Regions from separate parts of the Pseudolactococcus yaeyamensis genome, predicted to be linked through region 2. Evidence: predicted binding sites of a transcription regulator. Region 2 holds the regulator's gene; the other holds the start of a gene.

Region 1 (3,430 bases), on a different contig from region 2:
AGTCGGACCAAGAAATAGAAAGCTACCAAGCGGTTTATTAGGGTCTTGCAGACCGGCACGACTACGGATAATGGCATCAGAAACCGCGTTAACCGCCTCATCTTGCCCAACCACACGTTGGTGTAGTGTCTCTGCCAAGTGCAAGAGCTTTTCTTTTTCGCCTTCGACCAGTTTGGTCACAGGAATACCAGTCAAGCGACCAATCACTTGAGCGATTTCATTATCTGTCACTGATTCTTGCACCAAGTGATTGCTGGCATCTGCTTCTTGGGCATTTTCTAAATCAGTCACTTCTTTTTCCAATTTTGGAATTGTACCATGACGCAGAACAGCAGCCTGCTCCAGATTGTACTCATTTTCAGCATTTTCTAAATCAAAACGAGCTTGCTCTAACTCCGCACGCTTAGCATGAATCGCTTCTACTGCCTCTTTTTCAGTTTCCCAACGCATCTTCAAGGCATTAGCTGTTTCACGCGTATTGGCAAGTTCTTCTTGTAGAATCGCCAAACGTTTCTTAGAGCCATCGTCTATTTCCTTCTTCAAGGCTTCTTCTTCAATTTCAAGCTGCATAAGTTTACGCGTAATTTGATCCAACTCAGTTGGAGAAGAATTCATCTCAACCCGAATCGTTGCACTCGCTTCATCGACAAGGTCAATGGCTTTATCTGGCAAATACCTATCCGTAATATAACGATTTGACAAAGTTGCCGCAGCAATCAAAGCATTATCATGAATTTTCACACCATGGTGCACTTCAAAGCGTTCTTTCAAACCACGCAGGATAGAAATCGTGTCTTCAACCGTCGGTTCTTGCACCAACACTTTTTGGAAACGCCGCTCCAAAGCCTTATCTTTCTCAAAGTTTTGACGGTATTCGTCCAGCGTCGTCGCACCAATCAAGTGCAACTCGCCACGTGCCAACATCGGTTTCAACAGATTACCCGCATCCATCGAACCTTCTGTTTTACCCGCACCAACAATCGTGTGAATCTCATCGATAAAGAGAATAATCCGACCATCAGACTGCTTAATCTCATTTAAAACAGCCTTGAGCCGCTCCTCAAACTCGCCACGGAATTTAGCACCCGCAATCAGCGCGCCCATATCCAAGCTAAAAATCGTCTTATCTTGCAGATTCGTTGGCACATCCTTCTTCACGATCCGTTGCGCCAAGCCCTCAACAATCGCCGTTTTACCGACACCGGGTTCGCCGATTAAAACCGGGTTATTTTTCGTCTTGCGCGACAAAATCCGCACGACATCTCGCACTTCCTCATCACGCCCAATCACCGGATCCATCTTACCCGCGCGAACTTTCTCGACCAAATCCTCGCCATATTTCTTCAGCGCTTCATACTGTTCTTCTTGATTTTGACTTGTCACCGAACTCCCTCCTCTCATACTCTCGATTTTGTCCTTAACCATCTTCTCCGTGATACCATGGTCTTTCAAATACTTGGTCAATGGATGATGGCTTTGTGAAAAGAGTGCTAACAATACCGTCTCAGTGGATAGAAACTCATCTTTTAGAGATTGTGCCAGCTTTTCAGCCTGACTAAATAAGTTAAATAGATTCTGACTCAAATTCTGACCATAAGCAACATTGCTACCTGTGACGACTGAAATTTTATCTAATTCCTGATTAATCTCAGTTTCAAAACCGACTAAATTTAGTCCCAAATCTTGATAAAAGTCATGCGCAAACTGCCCAGGCTGAATCATGAATTTCCAAAGATGTGCGATTTCTATATGTTGATGTTGGCGAACTTGCGCGATTTTTTGCGCCTCAGCCAAAGCTTGTTGTAAAGTTGTTGTCATTTTTTCAATATTCATATCAGATGTTGAGGCGACTGCCCAGCTGCTTAAAAAATCATTTATTTTCTAAGTCACTAGGAGCCATAACTCATTTCCTCCTTTGTTTTCAGAAGTATATTCCAGAGATATCCTATCTCTAAATCCTATTATAACGCTTTGGTCAATAAAGGTCAAACTTTTTATCTTGAAAAATTTTGATTCATTTGAGCATCAAAAACAAAGCTCTTGATAAATTGTAAAGAAGCAAACTAATCATCAGAAATAAGACAAAATCGGGTAAAAAACGTTGATGCTATACCAAAATACCAATTCCGTATTGTTCTGCCAAAACAATACGGAATTGGTAAAAAAATGACGTTTTTCTTGCGAAATTCGTATTGTTTTGCCAAAAGAATACGAATTTGGTAAAAACAATGCTGCTATTTTATCAAATTGGGAGACTTTCTGCAAAACTAGACGAAAAAAGAGAAAAACAAACTGGTTGAGGCACAATCATCACAGCCTAGTCTACTTTTCTCTCTCGTTGACTGAGGACATTTTGTCCTAGCCTTTTGTGTTTATTTTGTTGGTTCAATAATATAGGGTAGAATTTCACATCAAAAAATTCAAATCAATTCAAACCACGCCTTTCTTAGCCTATCTACACAATCCTGAATGTCCTCTGTTTGAATTTTACTAATCCCCAAAAATAAAGAATTGTCTGGACAACTTGCTTTTTCTTGCCAAAACTCCATTGTTGAATAAACTCTAACACCTTGTTCTATCGCTTTTTCAATCATCAACTTTTGATTAATTTTTCGATTGAATTCAACTAAAAAATATTGACCACTGATATTTTTAGAAATCTTGATTCGATGTTCAAATACTGAAAATGCCTTGGCAAAACATTCAAATCATTTCTTAAAAATATGGTTCATACGTCGAACGATACGATGATAATCACCACTTTCAAGTATGCTTGCGACTGTGTATTGATTCAGTAAATTAACAGTGCTATTAAACTGTTCAAAATGATATTTAAATTTGCCTAATAACGGTTTAGGAAGAATCATATAGCTCATTCTTAAAGATGGAGAAAGTGCCTTAGAAAAAGTGCCCAGATAAACAACCCTGTCTAAATGGTCTATGGATTGCAAAGCAGGAATCGGCTTTTCATAATAGCGAAGTTCACTATCATAATCATCCTCAATGATAAAGGCATTCTTTGTTTCAGCAAATGCTAACAGCTCTTTTCTTCGACCAATCGGCATCGTCACACCTGTCGGAAATTGGTGAGAGGGTGTGATATAAATCAAATCCAAATCTTGAGAGAGATGATTAGCAATAACTAGCCCCTTATCGTCAAGCTCAGAAGATGTAATTGCTAATTGATGATTTTCAAAAATGACACGCGCTTTGGGATAACCCGGTTCTTCCATCAATACCGTCTGCGATTTTTTAGGCACAATTTGACAGAGATAGTCAAGCGATTGCTGTAAGCCACTCGTGATAATAATCTGCTCAACCGTACAGTGAACACCTCTTATTTCTTGTAAATAAGTTAAGAGATTTTCGCGTAAAACTAATTCCCCTTGATTATTCTGCAAGCTAGAGATTTTTTCTTCTTTTTCTAAGG
Region 2 (3,430 bases):
GCTGATCGGCGTAATGTCGCACAAGTTTTCTATAATCGGATAGAGACAGGCATGGCATTAGGCTCAAATATTTCGATTCTTTATGCTGAAGGTAAGTTGGGGCAAAAAACGACCTTGGCTGAGGACGCAGCAGTGAACACAGCGTTAGACTCACCGTTTAACTTGTATCTTCATCCTGGTTATGGTCCGGGCCCTGTGACCAATCCAAGTTTGTCAGCAATCAGGGCTGCGGTGGAGCCGACAGATAATGATGACTTGTATTTCGTGGCAGATGTCACGACTGGTAAGGTTTATTTCTCAGAAACTCAGGCTGAGCATGATGTGAATGTCCAAAAATATGTTAATGACAAATTGGTAGCATCAGACACAGAAGAAGCACAATAAGACTAAATTTAAAAGAGTGAAAGGAGATGAGTTTCATTACTTGTGACTGCGTAACGGTTATTGATATCGTGTTAGACGTGCCCACAATCAGTGACTCAACATCTTAGATTATGGTAGATACAAAAAACTATCAAATGACCCGTGAGGGCTTTGAAGAATTAGAAACAGAATTAGACAATCTCAAACTCGTTAAACGTGCGGAAGTTGTTGAACGAATTAAAGTCGCACGTTCTTATGGCGATTTATCAGAAAACTCGGAGTACGAAGCAGCAAAAGATGAACAAGCTTTCGTTGAAGGTCGTATTGCAACAGTAGAAACGATGATTCGTAACGCTGAGATTGTTGACAATGCCGGTGTGAAACGCAATGAAGTCGCACTTGGCAAAACGGTTACTTTTGTTGAAATTGGCGAAGATGAACAAGAAACTTATAAAATTGTTGGGTCTGCTGAGGCTGATCCCTTCAATGGTAAAATTTCAAATGAATCTCCCATTGCGGCAGCGCTGATTGGCCGTAAAACCGGTGATAAAGTCACGATTCCGTTGCCAGTTGGTGAAATGGAGGTGGAAATTATCAAAGTATCTTCTAAGTAATTGTTAGAAGATATAAACACAATAAAGCCATCTAAATTAGAGGATGGTTTTTTGTTTGTTTAGATATAGATCGTTCGACAATAGATAGGGGTTGTCTGAATACAAAGTATGTGAGTGTTATGTTTTATGAATCAAGCAGTTAAGCGAAGCCCTTTTACAAGAGGTTTTAAGAGGCTTGAAAGTAGCAAAACACTCAAAAAAATGATACAATGGTCAAACAAGGTCAGAAACAATATCAAATATGAGTTAGTAATTGTCAAATGATTAAGCAATCTTTATTGACCAATGCTGAGTGACTGTTATTGCTTGGACGGAGCGTTAGCGCAGGTCAAGTTTCAAGAATTCACGAAGTGAAATCGCAGAAAGACTTTGAACGGACATTATACTCAGCTAAGCAAATAAAGCAAACATTTTTGGCTATTTTCCGTCACTTCTTCGTTGACGAGTCTTGACGTACGCCTGTACGGCTCGAATTGACGAAAAATATCTCAAAAATTTTGTTTACTTTCTTTACTTAACTGAGTATAATTCTCGAATGACCCAGCTTGGGCGGAGCGTTAGCGTAGGTCAAGTTTCAAGATTTTACTTCGTGAAATCGCAGAAAGGAGAAATTGTGACAAACACATCAGATATGATAGAGAAGTACCTCAAGGAGTTGCTTGCTCAGGCAGCGGGAATTGAAATTCGACGCTCAGAAATTGCAGAACATTTTGGCGTTGTGCCGAGTCAGATTAACTATGTCATTAAGACACGTTTTACCTTACCAAAAGGCTTTGAAGTTGAAAGTAAACGTGGCGGTGGCGGTTACATTCGAATTGTTAGAATTCAATATTCTGATGCGCATGATTTCTTAATGGACATTTTGAATAAAATGCCGGAAAAAATGACCATCAGCAGGGTACAAGATCTCATGCAGTTGATGTTCAATGAAAAAATTGTGACAGAACGTGAAGGCAATCTCTTGCTTGCAACGCTAAGTCATCCGGTCGTGACAGACTTACAACGCGCTATTTTATTAACCTCAATGATTCATCGACTGGATAAGATGGACTAAAGGTGTACACAGCCAGTCTCTTGTGACCCTATAACTAAGGAAAATAACGATAAATGACACAACATTATACACACCTACTTGAAGATATTCTCAAGACTGCTCGCATTTTTGCGGCAGGAAATGGTTATGACTATGCAGAAACCACACACATTTTGGCGGGTATTTTGTCGAGCAACGATAGTTTTGGCCAAAACATTCTAACAGACCACGATGTGACGATTGAGATGGCGCTTGATGAAATCGAACAGCATCAATTACCTGAGAAAACACAAGCAATTCAAAGTATTCAGTTTTCACCTAAGGTAGAACAACTCTTACTTGAAGCGGATGCACTTGCAGCACAAAATCATTTGGCTGAAACAGGTTCTGAGCATCTTCTCTATGTGATTTTGACAGATGATGACAATGTTGCCAAGAAAATCTTAGAACTCCATAAAATCAAGATTACTGAAATCGTTAAAGATTTGATTGAGCTTGGTAATATGAACGTTAAAAAGATAATGAAAAAAGCTGTCACACCAATGGGGAAACGAGACATCGCATCAGGTGTTTCGGCGACAAGTATCACACCGACCCTTGATTCAGTGGCGCGTGACGTGACTGAAGATGCCAGACAAGGTCGCATTGACCCGATGATTGGACGTGATAAGGAAATTGAGCGCGTGGTTCATATTTTGAGTCGTCGTACGAAAAATAATCCGGTTCTTGTTGGTGAGCCCGGTGTTGGTAAATCTGCCATTATCGAAGGTCTGGCGCAACGTATGATTGCTGGCAATATCCCTGCGAATATGGAAGGCGTACGACTCATGTCACTCAACATCGCCAATGTCGTTGCTGGTACTAAATTCCGTGGGGAATTTGAAGACCGCATGACAGCTATTGTCGATGAAGTCAGCCAAGACGCAAAAACAATTGTTTTCGTTGACGAATTGCATACGATTGTTGGTGCTGGTGGCGGTACAGATTCCGTTACGGATGCCTCAAATATTATGAAACCTGCACTCGCGCGTGGCGAGTTTCAGCTGATTGGTGCGACGACTTTTAACGAGTACCAAAAATACATCGAAAAAGATGCTGCCTTAGAACGTCGCTTTGCGAAAGTTACGGTCGAAGAAGCGTCAGTAGACGAATCTATTGCTATTCTAGAAGGCCTGCAAAGCAAATTTGAAACTTATCATCAAGTTAAATTTGATCCAGATGCGGTCAAGGCAGCCGTTCAGCTCAGCGTTCGCTATCTGCCAAGTCGTAGACTGCCGGATAAAGCCATTGACTTACTTGATGAAGCAGCGGCAGCGGTTAAAATTTCGGCTAAAAATAATCTATCTGAGCAAAGCAAGCTAGATAAAAAAGCCGTACAACTTGATGAACAGCTACAAGAGGCGATTATCAATCAAGATTT

What was found. Region 2 encodes CtsR, which represses protease genes until heat stress. Its sites were predicted from a motif close to TTGGTCAAAAAAGGTCAAANA; they were not measured.
Region 1: a site for CtsR is predicted at 1,972-1,992, ahead of clpB (ATP-dependent chaperone ClpB). Genes of this name have one in related genera too.

Annotation. Positions count from the first base shown of each region.
Region 1 covers NZ_BAAGGP010000003.1:78,273-81,702, forward strand. The annotation lists gene clpB (ATP-dependent chaperone ClpB) at 1-1,833, opposite strand, end outside; gene ACYQ21_RS01470 (hypothetical protein) at 2,421-2,594, opposite strand; gene pdxR (MocR-like pyridoxine biosynthesis transcription factor PdxR) at 2,709-3,430, opposite strand, start outside.
Region 2 covers NZ_BAAGGP010000040.1:2,137-5,566, reverse strand. The annotation lists gene mltG (endolytic transglycosylase MltG) at 1-384, shown strand, start outside; gene greA (transcription elongation factor GreA) at 495-977, shown strand; gene ACYQ21_RS08820 (CtsR family transcriptional regulator) at 1,588-2,031, shown strand; gene ACYQ21_RS08815 (ATP-dependent Clp protease ATP-binding subunit) at 2,085-3,430, shown strand, end outside.